DNA from 3 places in the Bradyrhizobium centrosematis genome. Region 3 is predicted to be linked to each of the others. Evidence: predicted binding sites of a transcription regulator. Region 3 holds the regulator's gene; each other region holds the start of a gene.
The links. The regulator PhoB, encoded in region 3, activates phosphate uptake and scavenging genes when phosphate is short. The targets are predictions, from matches to a motif close to TGTCATNNANCTGTCAT.
Positions count from the first base shown of each region.

Region 1 (6,454 bases), 1.7 Mb from region 3:
CCTGAGCGCACATCGATTCAACCAAAACTCATCATGCTTTAGTCCCACGCCGGCGCGAAGCCCGGATTGACGCAGCGTCGATCCTTCGGCAGCGCGGCGATCTTGCTGCGGTCCGCATCATCGAGCGTGATCTTCAGCGCATCGAGATTGGCCTGCTGGCTCTCGCGGCGCGAGGCTTTCGGGATCGCGGCGACGCCGTCCTGGTCGAGCAGCCATTTCAGGGCCACTTGCGCCGCGGTCGCGTTGTGCTTGGCACCGATCTCGGCCAGCACCGAATCCGAGGCAATGCGCCCCTGCGCCAGCGGACAATAAGCGACCAGCGGAATCGACTTCGGCGCGAGATAGGCCAGCACCTTCGATTGATCGAGCATCGCGTGATATTCGATCTGGTTGCAGGCAATCGGCGCCTTGATGTCCTCGACCGCGATCTTGAGCAGCGCGGTGGTGAAATTGGCGACGCCGATCGCCCGCGTGCGGCCCTCCTCCTTCAGCCTCATCAAGGTCTCGAACACTGCCCCCCAATCCGCGGCCTTCGACGGCCAATGCACGAGATAGAGATCGACATGGTCGAGCCGGAGCTTCTTCAAGCTCGCATCGATGGCCCGCCGGATCGCGTCCGGCGCGAGGTTCTCGTGCCAGACCTTGGTCGTGACGTGCAGTTCGCTGCGCGGCAGGCGGGACGCTGCGATGGCTGCGCCGATCGGCTCCTCATTGGCATACATCTCGGCGGTGTCGATATGGCGGTAGCCGATCGACAGCGCGCTCTCGACCGCAGCGCGGCAGGCATCGCCCTGCATGCGAAAGGTGCCGAGGCCGAGCTTGGGCATGCTGATGCCCTGTGTCTTCAGATCGTCCATGAGCTAACTCCTGACATATTGCGTCCCGCCGGACGCGCGGCGAAGCCGCGGGCTGCAAACTCTCTGGTGATGGAAAAGAGGTGGCGGGAGTGGTCAGTATAGCGAGGGAGGCGGGAGGCGGCCAATCAAGATCGGGTTAAGACTGGCAGGCGCGCCCTGCCTCCCCGCCGTCACGGCCGGGCGCGCAAGGCTCGCTCCCTCACGAATGCTGCGCCACCACTGCCGGGCGCGGCTGCGGCTGTGGCTGTGGCACGAGATCGACCGACCAGAGATCGCGGTTGTCGACGTCCTTCAGGGTCACGGTCATGACGCCGCTGCGGCCGTCGATGTCGACCCGGCCGAAGAACTGCAGTCCGAAGCAGGGCGCCAAATTCTCGCCCTGCGCTGCGCTGCAGCCATTCTGGTACATCGCGACCGGGCCGAAGGTGTCGTCGAGTTCGGCCGGGCCCCAAGTGCCGGCATGCAGCGGACCGGAGACGAACTCCCAGAACGGCTCGAAATCCCTAAATTGCGCCTTGTTCGGATCGTAGTAATGCGCGGCGGTGTAGTGCATGTCGGCGGTGAGCCACACGATGTTGCGCACACCGGCGTGCTTGAGGGACGCCAGAAGATCGGCGATCTCGTGCTCGCGCCGGTCAGGCGGCCCGTCGCCGAGCGCGACGGCGTCCAGGCTGACCAGGCCGATCGGCAGGTCGGCCGCGATCACTTTCCAGGTCGCGCGCGAGGCTGCGAGTTCGCGCTTCAGCCAGGCGAGTTGCTCGGCCCCCAGGATCCAGCCGCGGTGATCGCTCCCCTTGTTCCAGGTCTCGTCACGATAGCTGCGCATGTCGATCATGAAGACATCCAGCAGCGGACCGTAGCCGATCTTGCGATAGACCCGGCCCTGCCGCGTGCCGATATCGCGGATCGGCATGAAGTCGAAGAAGGCACGGCGGGCGCGCGCAACCAGACGCGAAGTCCCGTCCTGCTCAAAGCCTGCCTCATCGTAGCTGCCGGTCGGCGACCAGTCGTTGGTGACCTCATGGTCGTCCCACTGCGCCAGCATCGGCACCTCGGCATGGAAGGCGCGGAAATTCTCGTCGAGATGGTTGTATTTGTAGTTGCCGCGGAATTGCGCCAGCGTGTGCGCGACCTCGGCTTTGTCCTCGGTCACCAGATTACGCCAGATCTCGCCGGTCGGCAGCTTTTGCTCGGACGGAATCGTGCAGTCGGCGTAGATGTGATCGCCGGAATGAATGAAGAAATCCGGACGGTTGTCGAGCATGGTGCGATAGCTGCGATAGCCGCCGCGCGAAACGTCGATGCCCCAGCCCTGCCCCGCGACGTCGCCGGACCACACAAACGAGATCGACTGGCCAGCTGCCGGCGCGCTACGGAAATGGCCGAGGCGGCTTTCGCCGGGAACGCCGGTTGCGATGTCGTCGAAGCGGACACGATAGAAGATGTCCTGCCCGGCCGGCAGGTCGTTCAGCAGCAGCTTTGCAGTAAAATCGGCCTCCGGCACCGCATCGCGCGAAGCCGACGCAATGATGGTCTTGAAGCTCTCGACGGTCGAGCATTCCACCTGCATGCGCGCGGGACGGTCGGCTCGCGCCCAGATCACGGCGGAGCCATCGCCGCAGACGTCACCGGACTGAATGCCGCCTGCGATTTGCGGCCGATCGGCGGCGCGGCTTAGGTGAGGCTTCGCGAGCGAGGCGATAGCGAGGCTAGAGGCGGAGCGGGCCAGGAATTGCCGTCGGGTCCATGCGCGCTGCGCGCGGAGCATTGCCATTCAGGAGACCTTCCTCGAATCGCGACGGAAGGTGCCTGCGCTCCTTGACTTGCAGCTTACGGTTTCTTGACTCCGCGCCTACGGTTTTACGACGAGCGGATGACGAACGAGATGCAGCCGAGGCGATTTTCTCCCCTCCCGCTTGCGGCAGGGCAATCGCATATGGCTCTTCGCGGGCTGAGCGCGCGCCTCGTCCTTCGAGACGACCGCTTTCAGCTGTCTCCTCAGGATGAGGCTAAGCGGCATCGGAGCCCATTGAAACCAGCCAAACGCACTCGGTCCTCATCCTGAGGGCCCGCCAACGGCGGGCGTCTCGAAGGATGGCCCCCAAACGACATCAAGCGATTGCCCTGGCGCTGCGGGGATAGGCGAAGAGAGTGCTGCGATTACCGCTTCCAGTTGCAGATGCCGCCGGAGCGGCACGGCCAGGTCTGGATGCGGGTGTCCATCGCCTGTGCGTCGAGCGCATTGCCGTGACGATGCGCAAGCTTGGCGCGGGCCGCGCCGCGCGGCTGTGCGCTCCTGGCCTGTGCGGCCTTCGGCTCGGCCACACGAACGCGTTCGGCCGCAACCTTCTTCGGCACATCGACTGGCTCGGCGCGCGCCTGCGCGTCATTGCCGCCGCGCGCCTCGAGCGCGACCGGTGCAAACTGCGTCTCGGGCCCGAGCCGTTTCGGCGACAGCACGGCTTTGGAGAGATCGAGACTGAGATATTCGTCTGGCTTGTAGTCGTCAGCGCGCGCGATGCCACACGCTGCGAGCACCAGGGCAACGGCAACTGCAAAAGGAACGCTTTTCAGGACCACGGGACGCCTCCTGAAATTCCATGATGAAAGAGGTAATTTACCCCAATTTAGGAGGCGTCGCGCGCAATTCCAGCGGTCGAGTGCCGCCGTGGTTAAGAAGTTTGGCGGTGTCAGGCGACCTTTCGCGTTGCCCCCGTCCCATCCAGGAACCCCATTAGGCGGCTGCGGATGATGGTTTCCGCTTCAGTCATGATGCGATCGATCAGTTCCTTGCAGGAGGGGATGTCATGGATCAGCCCGGCGACCATGCCGCAGCTCCAGGCCCCCGCATCCATCTGCCCGTCCAGCATGATCTTGGGATAAACACCCGCGACCTGATCGTGGATGTCGTCGATCGTCAGCTTGTCGCCCTTCTCGCGCTCGATCTCGAGCAGACGGTCGACATTGGCGTTCTTCAGCACGCGCTCGGTGTTGCGCAAGGCCCGCATGATCAGACGGGTGTCGAGCTCGGTCGCCGCGACCAGCGCGTTCTTCACGTTCTGATGCACCGGTGCTTCCTTGGTGGCGATGAAGCGCGTGCCCATGTTCATGCCGGCCGCCCCCAGCGACAATGCCGCGACGAGGCTGCGCCCATCGGCCATGCCGCCGGAGGCAACGAACGGGATCTTCAGCTCCTCGGCCGCACGCGGCAGCAGGATCATGTTGGGAATGTCGTCCTCGCCGGGATGACCGCCGCACTCGAAGCCGTCGACGCTGACGGCGTCGCAGCCGATGCGTTCGGCCTTCAGCGAGTGGCGCACCGAGGTGCATTTGTGGATCACCTTGATGCCGGCGGCCTTCAGCGCCGGCATGTAGGCTTCCGGGCTGCGGCCTGCGGTCTCCACCGCCTTGATGCCGCCTTCGACGATGGCTGCGATATATTCCGGATAAGGCGGCGCCGAGAAGGTCGGCAGGAAGGTGAGGTTCACCCCGAACGGCTTGTCGGTCATGTCGCGGCAGCGCGCGATCTCCTTGGCGAGCAGCTCCGGCGTCTTCTGGGTGAGACCAGTGATGATGCCGAGCCCGCCGGCATTGGAGACGGCAGCAGCCAGCTCGGCAAAGCCGACGAAATGCATGCCGCCCTGGATGATGGGGTGCTCGATGCCGAACAGCTCGGTGATCGCGGTCTTCACGTCGTTCTCCTCCCGGAATTTTGCTTGGGTTGGGCTCAGTCTAGCCGGACTTTTGCGCCGCAGTCACCATTTCTCTCCGAACGGGCGAATCTCCATCTCGAACGTCCAGGCGCTCTTCGGCTGCCGGTAAAGCTGCCAATAGGCGTCAGCAACCGAAGACGGTGGCATCAAGAGATCGGGATTATCCAGCGCATTCGGCCCGAGCGCCTCGAGCCGGCGCTGCCGCACCCATTCGGTGTCCACGCCGGAATCGATGATGAGATGGGCGACATGGATGTTCTTCGGGCCGAGCTCGCGCGCCATCGCCTGCGCCACCGCGCGCAGGCCGAATTTGGCGCTGGCAAAGGCGGCAAAGCCGCTGCCGCCGCGCAAGCTTGCGGTCGCGCCCGTGAAGAAGATGTTGCCGCCGCCGCGCGGCAGCATCAGCCGCGCCGCCTCGCGACCCGCAAGGAAGCCGGAATAGCAGGCCATCTCCCAGACCTTGCGAAACACGCGCTCGGTGGTGTCGAGAATCGGGAAATTGACGTTGGCGCCGACATTGAAGATGCAGACTTCGAGCGGTGCGTGCTTGTCGGCGTCGTTGAGGAAGGAGATGACCTCGTCCTCCTTCCGCGCGTCGAGCGAGCGGGCGTGGATCTCGCCGCCTGAGGCCTCGATGTCGCGCACCAGCGGCGCCAGCTTGTCGCCATTGCGGCGGCCGGCGAAGACCGTGAACCCCTCCGCCGCGAATTTCTTCGCGATCTCGGATCCGATGAAGTCGCCGGCCCCGATCACGGCAGCTGTCGCGTTTCGCTTCGGCAAGGTTCGCCTCCTCCAGCAAGAGCTCAGATGACCGGCTGCAGGCTATAGTTCTAAAATGGACCTGTCAAATGACGGGCGCGATCGTTTGCGCGCCGTGCAACTTTTTCTGATCGTTAAATTCAGTTCTTTTTTCAGACTTACAAGTCGGAGATCGCACCGGGAAATGGGACGCGCCGGACGAGGAGACCTGCTCGCTCTCCGGACCATCGTCGTGTCGGCGATGGCTGAAAGTGGGGGCGTGAGTGGCAGCATCTTCGTGATCGAAGCTCGCCACTTGCAACAGCAACGCAATCAATGCCCCCGCGCCGGCCCACCCAGCTTGATCGGGCGGAGTATCGCGGCCGTGGGGATCATCAGCACCGCAATGACCGCCAGCGTCCAGAACACGTCGATATAAGCGAGCAAATCGACCTGCTGCTGCAAGGTGCGACCGACCCAGGCGACAGCCTGCGACGCTGCATCGCTCGCATTGGAGCCTTGCGCCTGGAAGTACCGCGTCATGGTGTCGATGGTCTGCTGATAGCCGAGATCGGAAGGCGCGGCGTGCTCGACCAGGCGGCTCTGATGGAACTGCTGGCGCTGCGCCAACACCGTCTGCGCCAGCGCAACACCCATGGATCCCCCGATATTGCGGGCGACATTGATCAGCGCCGAAGCCTGATTGGTCCTGTCCGGCGGAACGCCGTCGTAAGACGCGGTCGTGACAGGCAGGAACAGGAACGGCAGACCGAGCGCCAGGAAGATGCGCGACAGCGCCGCATAGCCATAGGTGATGTCGCCGGTAAGCCCGGTGAGATGCCACATCGAGAGCGCAACGATCGTCGCGCCGAACATGATGAGATATTTCGGCTGCACCGTAGCGACAAGGCGACCGACCACGGGCATCAGCACGAGGGTCGCAATGCCGCCCGGCGACAACGCGAGGCCGGCCAGCATGGCGGTGTAGTTCAACTCGGTCTGGAGCAGCTGCGGCAAGAGCTGCGTGGTCGAGATCAGCACGGCACCGGTGGCCAGCATCACCAGGAAGCAGGCGGCGAACTGGCGGCCGCCGAGCAGGCGCAAATCGACGATGGGATCCTCCCGCGTCAGCTCCCACGGTATCAG
Region 1 is NZ_CP120703.1:5,593,140-5,599,593, forward strand. Features, by position in the region: gene P6U31_RS26710 (aldo/keto reductase) at 39-857, opposite strand; gene P6U31_RS26715 (alkaline phosphatase D family protein) at 1,057-2,631, opposite strand; gene P6U31_RS26720 (hypothetical protein) at 3,018-3,437, opposite strand; gene P6U31_RS26725 (NAD(P)H-dependent flavin oxidoreductase) at 3,548-4,549, opposite strand; gene P6U31_RS26730 (SDR family oxidoreductase) at 4,613-5,350, opposite strand; gene P6U31_RS26735 (DHA2 family efflux MFS transporter permease subunit) at 5,642-6,454, opposite strand, start outside.
Region 1: a site for PhoB is predicted at 2,720-2,736, ahead of P6U31_RS26715 (alkaline phosphatase D family protein). Genes of this name have one in related genera too.

Region 2 (6,454 bases), 150 kb from region 3:
TGCGGCAGTGGCGGGCGCGCTCGGCGATGATCTTCCAGCAGTTCAACCTGGTCGGCCGGCTCGACGTCCTCACCAACGTCCTGATGGGACGACTTGCGACCATGCCGGCCTGGCGCTCGCTGTCGCAGATCTGGCCGGAGCAGGACAAGGCGCTGGCGATGTCGGCGCTCGAACAGTTCGACATCGCCTCGCTCGCCGCCCAGCGCGCCGACCAGCTCTCCGGCGGCCAGCAGCAGCGCGTGGCGATCGCGCGCGCCCTGGTGCAGCAGCCAGACATCATCCTCGCCGACGAGCCGATCGCCTCACTCGATCCGCGCAACACCAAGATCGTGATGGACGCGCTTCTGCGCATCAACAAGCATTTCGGCATCACCGTGCTCTGCAACCTGCATTCGCTCGATCTCGCCCGCAATTATTGCGATCGCCTGATCGGCATGGCGGCCGGACGCGTCGTGTTCGACGGTGCACCGTCCGCGCTGACCGATCACGTGGCGCGCGAGCTCTACGACCTCGAAGCCGCCGACGTCATGGGCGGGATGCCTGTTCCGGCGCCCGACGCCGTACCGGCGCTCGGTACGGCCGCAGCCGCCTGAGCGGCTTCTGTTTCGTTGCAAGTTTTTGCGTCAACCGACCCCAACCGATGAAGAGGGTATCATGATCACTCGCAGATTAATCCTTGCCGGCGCCGTTGCGCTCGCCTTCACCGCTTCCGCCTCCGCCGAGGACTGGAGAGTCAAATATCCCGAGCTGACCTTCGCGGTCATTCCTGCAGAAAACGCCTCGGGCGTGACCGAGCGCTGGGCGCCCTTCATGAGCTATCTGTCCAAGGAGCTGGGCGTGAAGGTCACGCTGCGCATCGCCAATGACTACGCCGCGGTCATCGAAGGCCAGCGCGCCGGCAACATCCACATTGCCAGCTACGGCTCGGCATCGTTCGCGCGCGCCCGCCTGACCGGCGTCAAGACCGATGCCTTCGCCAACGACATCAACGCCGACGGTTCGACCGGCTATTACTCGGTGTTCTTCGTCAAGGCGAACAGCCCCTACAAGAAGATCGACGACCTCAAGGGCAAAAACCTCGGCCTGGTCGATCCGAACTCGACCTCCGGCAACAACGTCCCGCGCTTCGAGCTCGACAAGATGGGCATCCACGATGCCGATGCCTATTTCGGCAAGGTCGTCTTCACCGGCAGCCACGAGAATGCGATGCTGGCGCTGGCGCAGGGCACGGTCGAGGTCGCCGCCAACCAGTGGACCAGCGATGACGATTCCACGCTGGCGCAAATGCTGACGAAGGGCATGCTCAAGAATGCCGACGGCACGCCGATGAAAAAGGACGATTTCCGCATCATCCACAAGTCGGCGCCGATCATCAACGGCCCGTACGCCTACAATTCCGACCTGCCGGAGGAGGCCAAGGCGGCGATCGCGAAGGCGTTCTTCGACGCGCCGGCCAAGGACAAGGCGGCCTTCGACCGCCTCCAGGACGGCCAGAAGAAGGGCTTTCATCCCGCCACCACCAAGGACTGGGATGGCACGATCGAGCTGATCAAGTTCGTCGACGCGTTGCGCAAGAAGAAGGCGTCCTGAGTTTTCGGGACGATGCATCTGAGCCGGGTCCCGAGGACCCGGCTCTTTCTTTGACGGACCTGTTCGACCCATGACGACAGCGGTTTCGATCCTCCCCGCGCAGCAGCTTGCCGCGCTGAATGCCGCCTATCGCCAAGCGGTTTCGCGCCGGCGGCTCCGCCTGCTGTTGGGAACCGCGATCTTTGCCGCGGCGCTGGTGCTCGCCGCGGTCGGCGCCGAAGTGAATCTGCGCACGCTTTTCACCTATTTCGGCAACTTCCTCAGCTATTTCGACCGCATCCTCACGCTCGAGAACGGCCAGCGGGTCTGGACCGATGCCGGCGAGTGGTTCTGGGGCTGGCGCAAATGGCTGAAGATGCTGGGCGAGACCCTGCTGATCTCCTATGTCGGCACACTGATCGGCGCGACTTTCGCATTTGGCCTGAATTTCTTCGCAGCCGAAAACACCTCGCCGTCCCTCTGGCTGCGCTTCGTGGTCCGGCGCCTGCTGGAATTCGCCCGCACGGTTCCCGGCATCGTCTTTGCGCTGGTCTTCGTCATCGCCTTCGGGCTCGGACCGATGGCGGGCGTGCTGGCGATTGCGATCCACTCTACCGGCGCGCTCGGAAAACTGTTCTCGGAGATCGTCGAGAATGCCGACATGAAACCGGTCGAGGGCATCCGCTCCACCGGCGCGAGCTGGCTCTCCTGCATGCGCTTTGCCATCGTGCCGCAGGTCACCGCCGGCTATGCCAGCTATGCGCTGCTGCGCTTCGAGATCAACGTGCGCGAGGCTTCCGTGATGGGCTTCGTCGGTGCCGGCGGCATCGGCCAGGAGCTCGTCGTCGCCATCCGCAAGTTCTACTACTCCGACGTCAGCGCCATCCTGCTCACCATCATCGTCACCGTCTTCATCATCGACATCACCACCGGCTGGCTGCGCGGCCGCCTGTTCGGCAAGGAGGTGCGGACGTGACGAAGCCGCACGAGGTCGACGCGCGAGAGATTCGCGCGCGCTACCCCGACGTGTTCGACCGGCCGGCCTCGGCGCGTCTTGCCATGCCCGCGATGATCGTCGCGGCGTTCGCGCTCCTCGTTTACGGCCTCGTCGACCTCGATTTTTCGCCGTCGCGGTTCTTCGCGGGCCTCAGCCAGCTCGGCTGGATCACGTTCATGATGATCCCGCCCGATCCCGGCTCCTCGCTGCCGGCCTATCTGAAGGCGCTGGGCGAGACGCTCTCGATCGCGCTGCTCGGCACGACGCTCGCCGCTGTCTTCGCGCTGCCGGTCAGCCTGCTGGCCGCGCGCAACGTCATACCCTCGCAGATCTTGCGCTTCCCTGTACGCCGCATCCTGGATTCGATCCGCGGGGTCGACACGCTGATCTGGGCGCTGGTGTGGATCAACGTGGTCGGGCTCGGCCCGTTCGCCGGCGTGCTCGCCATCGCGGTGTCGGATTTCGGCGCCTTCGGCAAGCTGTTCTCGGAGGCGATCGAGGGCGCCGACCAGAAGCAGGTCGAAGGCATCCGCGCCTCCGGGGGCAGCGCGCTGCACGAGATCCGCTTTGGACTATTGCCGCAGGTGCTGCCGGTCATCGCCGGCCAGGTGCTCTATTTCATCGAGTCGAACACCCGCTCGGCCACCATCATCGGCATCGTCGGCGCCGGCGGCATCGGCCTCCAGCTCGCCGAGCAGATCCGCGTGCTGGAATGGCAGAAGGTGTCGTTCCTGATCCTGATGATTCTGGTCGCGGTCGCCGCGATCGATTTCATCTCGGGCAAGCTGCGGTTTGCGATTATTGGAAAGCGGGCAGTGGCGTAGTCCTTCCCTTCTCCCCTTGTGGGAGAAGGTGGCGCGAAGCGCCGGATGAGGGGTTCTCTCCGAGAATTCAATAAGCATTGGTGCGCGCGGACAGAACCCCTCACCCGTCTCGCCGCTGCGCGGCGAACCACCCTCTCCCACAAGGGGAGAGGGGAAGACAGCGCACCGCTCAACAGAAACCTCACCCGTTCTCCACCAGAAACTCGACCCGCTCCGCGGCAAATCGCGAATGCTTCGTCACCAGCGGCTTGCCCTGGAGATCGTGGTCGGTGGCGTCGACCACCAGGATCGGGCGTCCCAGCGCGAGATCGAGCCGGGCTGCGTCGGTGGCGTCCACGATGCCGGCCGTGATCCGGGTGGCGCCGCGGCGATAGTCGCGCACGCCATAATGCGCGAGCAGCTTCGTCATCGAGCGCGTGGCGGCGAACACCGCGCCCGCATTCGGAAACAGCTCGGCCGACAGCCAAGTGGTCGAGACGCAGATCGGCGTGCGGTCGGCGAGGCGGATGGCCTCGATTCGGACCAGGGGAGCGCCGGCTTTCAAGCCCAGCTCGCGCGCCAGCTCCCGGGTCGCGACATCATCGGAGGCCTCGATCAGCTGGCCGCGCGGCTCGCGGCCGCCGGCGCCGACGATCTCCGAGAAGCGGGTGCGCGAGCGTAAGGGATAGGCGAGCTTCTGCGCCTCGACATAGGTTCCGCTGCCGCGCTCGGCGCGCACAAGGCCGCGCTCGGCAAGGGCCGCCAGCGCGCGCCGCACGGTGTGGCGGTTCACGCGATAGGTTTCGGCGATCTCCATCTCGCCCGGCAATTTGTCGCCGGCCGCAAAGCGGCCGTCGGCGATGCCGCGTTCGATGCCGTCGGCAACGAGGCGCCAGAGTGCCACGCCGGACGATGCAGTGTCTTGCATGCTCATATCGCCGGTCAGCCTAGCCCAGAAATCACGGACTTGTCACGAAACAGTCATGGCGCTCCCGTATGAAGTTGTCTATTATCATAGACAACTTGGGCGCGGCAAGTTCTCTCAAGAGGTTCGGTGGATCGGGTGACCCAGCACAATGACCAGCAAGCCCAGCGCAAGGCCGCGATGGCCGTGCTGGCGAACGCGGAGGCGGGCGAGATCGCCGCCCGCCTCCGCAACCTAAGCATCCCGGCCCATCGGGATCTGCGGGCGCCGGAAAACGGCCTGGTCATGCTGCGCGGCCGGATTGGCGGCGACGGCGCGCCGTTCAACCTTGGCGAAGCCACGGTGTCGCGTGCCGCGGTCCGGCTCGAGAGCGGCGAGGTCGGCTTCGGCTACACGCTGGGGCGCGACGGCGAGAAGGCGCGGCTGATTGCGCTGTGCGATGCGCTGGTGCAATCCCGCGATTTCGGTAGCGCGGTGGAGCGGGACGTGATCGCGCCCCTGCGCGAGCAGCTGACGGCCGCGCGCCAGCGGGCTGCGGCCGAGACCGCTGCGACGAAGGTTGATTTCTACACCATGGTGCGCGGTGAGGGGTGAGGTCATGACGACGATTGCGGAACTGCCGCCGGGTTTCGCCGACAAGGTGCTGTCGGCGCAATCGACCTTTCGCTCGGTGATGGATGCGATGGCGCGCCCCGGCTCGGTCCAGCGCATCGTGCCGGCAGCGGGGACGCCCGGGACGATGATGCGCGGCACCGCCGCGATCGCGCTGACTCTGTTCGACCACGACACGCCGCTGTGGCTGGATGCGCGGATGGCGGAGAGCCCGGACGTGGTGAAATGGCTGAAATTCCATACCGGTGCGCCCGTGGTGCAGGATTGTTCGATCGCGAGCTTCGCCTTGATCGGCGACGGCGCCTTGCTGCTAGCGCTGGAGCGCTTCGCGCTCGGCACCAGCGAATATCCGGATCGTTCGACCACGTTGATCGTGCAGGTCGAGAGTCTCGAATCGGGCCGCCCCTTCGAGCTGCGCGGACCGGGCATCGACGGCACCGCGACGCTGCAGGCGTCGATCAGGCCGTTCGATCTGTTCGAGCGCCTGCATCTCAACGAGGCGTTGTTTCCGCGCGGCATCGACGTGGTGCTGGTCGCCGATGATGCCGTGGTCGCGATCCCCCGCACCACCCGCGTCGTGAGCAAGGGAAGCTGAAAGCATGTATGTCGCAGTCAAAGGCGGCGAACGCGCCATCGAGAACGCCCATCGCCTGCTCGCACATGAGCGGCGCGGCGACCAGCGCGTTCCGGAGCTCACGCTCGACCAGATCTCGGAGCAGCTCGGCCTCGCCGTGGATCGCGTCATGAGCGAAGGCTCGCTCTACGATCGCGAACTCGCGGCGCTCGCGATCAAGCAGGCACGCGGCGACCTGATCGAAGCGATCTTCCTGACCCGCGCCTTCCGTGCCACGCTGCCGCGTTTCGGCGCGAGCGAGCCGGTCGACACCGGCACGATGCGGGTGCAGCGGCGGGTGTCCTCGACCTTCAAGGACATTCCGGGTGGCCAGATCCTCGGGCCGACTTTCGACTATACCCACCGCCTGCTCGATCCCTCGCTCGCGCAGGGATTCGTGCCGGAGGCGCCGGCGGCGGCTGAAGCGTCCACCGCGCCGACACCGCGCGTGACGGACATTCTCGGCCGCGACGGCCTGATCGAATCCTCGCCGCAGGCCGAGGACGGCGCCAGCGTCGGGGATCTCACCCGCGAGCCGCTGAATTTTCCGGCGGACCGCGATTTGCGCCTGCAGAACCTCGCGCGGGGCGACGAAGGATTCTTGCTGGCGATGGGCTATTCCACCCAGCGCGGCTACGGCCGCAACCACCCGTTCGCCGGCGAGATCCGCTTCGGCGAGGTCGAGGTGGAATTCTTCGCGGAAGACGCCGGCCTCGTCGTGCCGCTCGGCGCGATCGAGCTGACCGAGTGTCAGATGGTCAATCAGTTCAAGGGCTCGGCGACCGAAGCGCCGTGCTTCACCCGCGGCTATGGCCTCGCCTTCGGCCAGAGCGAGCGCAAGACCATGTCGATGGCGCTGGTCGACCGCGCGCTTCGCGCCCGAGAGCTCGGCGAAGAGGCGCTGGCCCCGGCGCAAGACGAGGAATTCGTGATGT
Region 2 is NZ_CP120703.1:7,171,619-7,178,072, reverse strand. Features, by position in the region: gene phnC (phosphonate ABC transporter ATP-binding protein) at 1-593, shown strand, start outside; gene phnD (phosphonate ABC transporter substrate-binding protein) at 655-1,590, shown strand; gene phnE (phosphonate ABC transporter, permease protein PhnE) at 1,661-2,545, shown strand; gene phnE (phosphonate ABC transporter, permease protein PhnE) at 2,542-3,390, shown strand; gene phnF (phosphonate metabolism transcriptional regulator PhnF) at 3,572-4,303, opposite strand; gene phnG (phosphonate C-P lyase system protein PhnG) at 4,424-4,888, shown strand; gene phnH (phosphonate C-P lyase system protein PhnH) at 4,893-5,501, shown strand; gene P6U31_RS33840 (carbon-phosphorus lyase complex subunit PhnI) at 5,506-6,454, shown strand, end outside.
Region 2: a site for PhoB is predicted at 4,338-4,354, ahead of phnF (phosphonate metabolism transcriptional regulator PhnF). Genes of this name have one in related genera too.

Region 3 (6,454 bases):
GATCTCGGCTTCGGTAACGATCAGCGGCGGCAGGAAGCGCACGACATTGTCGCCGGCCCCGACGGTCAGCAGTTTCTCGTCGCGCAAGGCGGCCACGAGATCGCCCGAGGGCACCACGGCCTTGATGCCGATCAGGAGGCCCTCGCCGCGCACTTCACTCACGATGTCGGGGTGACGGTCGATCACAGAGGCGAGCTTCTGCTTGAGCAGCAGCGACATCTTCTGCACGTGGTCGAAGAAGCCTGGCTTGAGCATGACATCGAGCACGGCGTTGGCCGCGGCGATCGCCAGCGGATTGCCGCCGAAGGTCGAGCCGTGCGAGCCAGGCCCCATGCCGGCCGCCGCATTCGCGGTCGCCAGCACCGCGCCGATCGGGAAGCCGGCGCCGAGCGCCTTCGCCAGCGACATCACGTCAGGCGTGACGCCGGTGCGCCGATGCGCGAACAGATCGCCGGCGCGGCCCATGCCGGTCTGCACCTCGTCGAATGCGAGCAGCAAGCCCTTCTCGTCGCAGAGCTGGCGCAGCGCCTTGAGGAAGCCGGGAGGTGCCGAGCGGACGCCGCCCTCGCCCTGGATCGGCTCGATCAGGATGCCGGCGGTGTGCGGACCGATCGCCTTCTTGACGGCTTCGAGGTCGCCGTGCGGCACCTGGTCGAAGCCATCCATCGGCGGGCCGAACCCTTCGAGATATTTGGCGGAGCCTGTCGCGGCCAGCGTCGCCAACGTGCGGCCGTGAAAGGCGCCTTCGAAGGTGATGATGCGGTAGCGCTCCGGATGGCCCTTGGAGAAGTGATGATGGCGAACCAGCTTGATCACGCCCTCCAGTGCCTCGGCGCCGGAATTGCAGAAGAACACGAAGTCCGCAAAGCTCTCGCTGCACAGGCGCGCGGCGAGCTTCTCGCCGTCCGGGCTCTGGAACAGGTTCGACATGTGCCACAGCTTGGTCGCCTGCTCCTGCAACGCCTTGATCAGATGCGGATGGCAATGGCCGAGCGCGTTCACCGCGACGCCCGAGGTGAAATCGAGATAGCGATCGCCGTTGGTCGCGATCAGCCAGCAGCCTTCGCCGCGTTCGAAACCGAGGTTGGCCCTGGCGAAAACGGGGAGCAAATGCGGCGCTGCGCTGTTAGTCATGACGGTCACTTGATGTTGCGGACGGTGTGAGGCGTGCATTGCGCAACGCACCATTGACCGGCCCGGAAAACGAAACGTGCCGCCTTTTAAGGGCGGCACGCGGCACTATCTTATGCTTGGTGAACCCGGTGTCAATGCCACCTGGAAAGCCTCAGGAAAGGCTGATTCCGTAGTCTTGCGGTGGCGATTTTGCGGGTTTTTCACCACGGAACATGTGGAAGCGAGTCGGCGGACTCTTGCGCGTGAGTCACGCCATATTGTAGCGTTTGAACTGTCAGATACGACATCTCGTGCAGCGGTTCTGATCCCAAGAGTCCTCATGTACCGGCGTAAACGTTCGGGCGTCAGTCACGCGCCCGGCGAGCCTTAAGGGATTCTGACGGCACGGGTTTTTCGAGGCTTAGGCATTCGCCGCAAGGGCGCCAGGACGGCAGCCGCGCGGCGAGGGAAAGGGTGCAATGACGGTTTTGACCTGGTCCGATGATCGCGTCGAGCAGCTTAAGAAGCTCTGGGAGGCCGGGCTTTCGGCCAGCCAGATCGCAGCAGAGCTCGGCAATGTGACCCGCAACGCCGTGATCGGCAAAGTGCACAGGCTCGGTCTGTCCGGCCGCGCCAAGAGCCCGTCATCGGCCGCGCCCCGGCCGCGCAAGGCGCGTCCCGCACAGCACATGATGCGGGTGACGCGCCCCATCGCGCGCGGCAACACTGCGCTGGCGCAAGCCTTCGAGGTCGAGGTCGAGGCCGAACCCGTTACCTACGACAACGTGGTGCCGATGAGCCAGCGACTGTCGCTGCTCGAATTGAACGAGGCGACCTGCCACTGGCCGGTCGGCGATCCCTCGAGCCCGGATTTCTTCTTCTGCGGCGGCAAGGCGCTGTCCGGCCTGCCCTACTGCGCTCAGCACTCGCGCGTGGCCTATCAGCCCGCGGCGGATCGCCGGCGCGCACCGGCGAAGCCGGGCCCGCGGTGAGCTTGTTCTGAGATCAAGAAGCAGCCGTCCACGGTGACGGTTGAACAATCCGATGTCGTCCCGGACAAGCGCGCCACAAGCGCGCGCAGATCCGGGACCCATAGCCACCGCAGGATGTGGTGACGGGGACTCGGAGTTACCTATTTCGCAAAACAACCACGCCCTGTGGTTATGGTCCCGGATCTGCGCTGACGCTTGTCCGGGACGACACCAATATCGCGGCGGCTCTCTAAATTAGCTTACGTCTGCTCGGCCTTCGCGAAGCGATCGTCGAGTGCGTAGCCGGCACCGCGGACGGTGCGGATCGGGTCCTGCTCGCGGCCGAGATTGAGCAGCTTGCGCAGGCGGCCGATATGGACATCCACAGTACGCTCGTCGATGTAGATGTCGCGGCCCCAGACGCTGTCGAGCAGCTGCTCACGCGAGAACACGCGGCCGGGGTGCTCCAGGAAGAACTCCAGCAGGCGATATTCGGTCGGGCCGAGATCGATCGGCCGCCCCGAACGCGCCACGCGGCGCTTGTCGCGGTCGAGCTCGATGTCGCCATAGGCGAGCACGGTGGCGAGCCGCTCCGGGCTGGCACGTCGCAGAAGACCCTTCACGCGCGCCAGCAGCTCCGGCACCGAGAACGGCTTGACGATGTAATCGTCGGCGCCGGTCGCAAGCCCGCGCACCCGCTCGCTCTCCTCGCCGCGCGCCGTGAGCATGATGATCGGCAGCTGCTTGGTCTCGGGACGGGTGCGCAGGCGGCGGCACAGCTCGATGCCGGACAGGCCCGGCAGCATCCAGTCGAGCACGATCAGGTCGGGAATGTGCTCCTTGAGGCGGGTGTCGGCATCGTCGCCGCGCATCACCGTCTCGACGTCATAGCCGTCGCCTTCGAGGTTGTAACGCAGAAGCTCGGTGAGAGCTTCCTCGTCCTCAACCACCATAATGCGTGCGCCCATGGTGTCGTCGCTCCTTCAAGTCTTCAGGTATTCGGAATCGTCGTGGCGAACGTGGTCATGTCGCCCTTCGGCCGCTTGTCGGTGATCGCCTGGCCCTCGATCATGTAGAACACGGTCTCGGCGATGTTGGTGGCGTGGTCTCCGATCCGCTCGATGTTCTTGGCGCAGAACATCAGATGGATGCAGAACGAAATGTTGCGCGGATCCTCCATCATGTAGGTGAGGAGCTCGCGGAACAGCGAGGTGCAGATCGCGTCGACTTCCTCGTCGCCCTTCCAGACCGCCATCGCCGCCGGCAGATCGTGCGCGGCATAGGCGTCCAGCACGCTCTTGACCTGCTGCTGCACGAGGTCGGTCATGTGCTCCAGGCCGCGGAACAGTTTGAGCGGATGGAAATCGGTCTCCAGCGCCGCGACGCGCTTGCCCATGTTCTTGGCGAGGTCGCCGATCCGCTCGAGGTCGGTCGCAACGCGCATGGCGCCGACGATCTCGCGCAGATCCACCGCCATCGGCTGGCGCCGGGCGATGGTGAGCACCGCGCGCTCCTCGATGCGCTTCTGCAGCGCGTCGAGATCGGCGTCGGTGGTGACGACGCGCTGGCCGAGCGCGATGTCGCGGCGGATCAGCGCGTCGACGGACTCGACGATCATGCGCTCGGCGATTCCGCCCATCTCGGCGACCAGGCGGGTGAGCTCCTGGAGGTCGGTGTCGAAAGCCTTTGCGGTATGTTCAGAACCCATGTCCCGTCTCCTCAGCCGAACCGGCCGGTGATGTAATCCTGCGTGCGCCGGTCGCTCGGCGACGTGAAGATCTTGCTGGTGTCGTCGAACTCGATCAGTTCGCCAAGATACATGAAGGCCGTCTTGTCCGACACGCGCGCCGCCTGCTGCATGTTGTGGGTGACGATCGCGATCGTGTAGTTCTCGGACAGTTCCTGGATCAGCTCCTCGACCTTGGCGGTCGAGATCGGGTCGAGCGCCGAGCAGGGTTCGTCGAACAGGATCACCTCGGGCCGCACCGCGACGGTGCGGGCGATGCAGAGGCGCTGCTGCTGGCCGCCGGAGAGCGACAGGCCCGAGGCGTTGAGCTTGTCCTTGACCTCGTTCCACAGCGCGCCGCCGCGCAGCGCCTTCTCGACGCGATCGTCCATCTCGGACTTCGAGATCTTCTCATAGAGGCGGATGCCGAAGGCGATGTTCTCGTAGATCGTCATCGGGAACGGCGTCGGCTTCTGGAACACCATGCCGACCCGGGCGCGCAGCAGGTTCAGGTCCAGCTTGGGGTCGAGGATGTTGGTCTGGTCCAGCATGAGCTGACCGGTGGCGCGCTGCCCCGGATAGAGGTCGTACATCCGGTTGAAGATGCGCAGCAGGGTCGACTTGCCGCAGCCCGACGGGCCGATGAACGCGGTGACGCGGTTGGTGCCGAGCGTCAGGTTGATGTTCTTCAGCGCGTGGTGCTCGCCGTAATAGAAGTTGAGGTTGCGCACCGTCACCTTGGCGGGCGCTTCCGGCAACGGCTGCTGCGAGGCCAGATGGGCGTTTGAACTCACGGATACGGACAGGTCGGTCATTTTGCAGTCCTCTCGGCGCCGAGGATGCGCGCGCCAATGTTCAGGGCAAGCACGGTGATCGTGATCAGCAGCGCGCCGCTCCAGGCGAGTTGCTTCCAATAGGCGTAGGGGCTCTGCACGAAATTGTTGATGGTAACCGGCAGGTTCGCCATCGTCTTGTTCAGGCTGAGGCTGAAGAACTGGTTCGACAGCGCGGTGAAAAGCAGCGGCGCGGTTTCGCCGGCGACACGGGCGGTGGCGAGCAGCACGCCGGTGATGAGGCCGGAGCGCGCGGCGCGGTAGGCGATCCGCTTGATCACCAGCGAGCGCGGCAGACCGAGCGCGCTTGCCGCCTCCCGCAGCGCATTCGGCACCAGCAGCAGCATGTCCTCGGTCGTGCGCAGCACAACCGGGATGACGATGACGGCGAGCGCCAGCGCACCTGCGATGGCCGAGAAGCCGCGCATCGGCACCACCACGGCACCATAGATGAACAGGCCGATGATGATCGAGGGCGCCGAGAGCAGGATGTCGTTGATGAAGCGGATCACCGAGGTCAGTTTGTCGTTGCGGCCGTACTCGGCAAGGTAGGTGCCGGCGAACAGGCCGAGCGGCGCGCCGATGCCGACGCCGAGCACGGTCATGATCAGCGAGCCGACGATGGCGTTGAGCAGGCCGCCTTCGGTCGAGCCGGGCGGCGGCGTGTTCTCGGTGAAGATCTGCAGGTTGAGGCCGGCCAGGCCGTTGTAGAGCAGCGTCACCAGGATCAGCGCGAGCCAGGTGACGCCGAAGGCGGCGGCGGCGACGCAGAGCCCGCGGACCACGATGTCCTTGCGGCGGCGACGTACGTAGATCGGGTTCATCTCACTTCCCCGCCTTCTTTTCGAGACGCAGCAGCATCAGCCGCGCGGCCGCGAGCACGAAGAACGTCAGCACGAACAGAAGCAAGCCGAGCAGGATCAGGCCGGATTGGTGCAGGCCGTCGCTCTCGGCGAACTCGGATGCGATCGCCGCCGAGATCGTGGTGCCCGGCGCGAAGATCGACGAGGAGATCCGGAACGAGTTGCCGATGATGAAGGTCACCGCCATGGTCTCGCCGAGCGCGCGGCCCAGCGCCAACATGACACCGCCGATGATGCCGACGCGGGTATAGGGGATGACCACACTGCGGACGACTTCCCAGGTGGTGCAGCCGACGCCGTAGGCGGCTTCCTTCAGGACCGGCGGCACCGTCTTGAACACGTCGACCGAGATCGAGGTGATGAAGGGCAGCACCATGATGGCGAGGATCAGCGCGGCGTTGAACAGGCTGAGATAGGACGGAGGCCCGGCGAAGATCGCGCCCAGCACGGGGACGCCGTCGAACACCCTGATCATGAAGGGCTGGAACGTGTTGGCGAGGAACGGACCCAACACGAAGAAGCCCCACATGCCGTAGATGATCGAGGGAATGCCGGCGAGCAGCTCGACCGCCATGCCGATCGGGCGGCGCAGCCATTGCGGGCACAGCTCGGTGAGAAAGATCGCAATGCCGAGACCGACGGGAATGGCGATCAGCATCGCGATGAAGGAGGTGACGAGCGTGCCGTACATCGGCCCGAGCGCACCGAGCACGGGCGGATCCGCCGACGGCGCCCAGCGCTGCGTCCACAGGAAGGAGATGCCGTATTCCTTCATCGCCGGAAAGGCCCCGACGATCAGCGAGACGATGATGCCGCCGAGGATCAGCAGCACCGAGATCGCGGACAATCGCGTGATCCAGTAGAAGGTCACGTCGCCGAGCTTGAACGCGCTCAAGGCCTTGGCGCGGTCGTACGGTCCGGCGTCGTCGATTACATCGCTCTGAACGG
Region 3 is NZ_CP120703.1:7,324,838-7,331,291, forward strand. Features, by position in the region: gene P6U31_RS34580 (aspartate aminotransferase family protein) at 1-1,134, opposite strand, end outside; gene P6U31_RS34585 (GcrA family cell cycle regulator) at 1,593-2,105, shown strand; gene phoB (phosphate regulon transcriptional regulator PhoB) at 2,345-3,052, opposite strand; gene phoU (phosphate signaling complex protein PhoU) at 3,076-3,792, opposite strand; gene pstB (phosphate ABC transporter ATP-binding protein PstB) at 3,804-4,625, opposite strand; gene pstA (phosphate ABC transporter permease PstA) at 4,622-5,467, opposite strand; gene pstC (phosphate ABC transporter permease subunit PstC) at 5,469-6,454, opposite strand, start outside.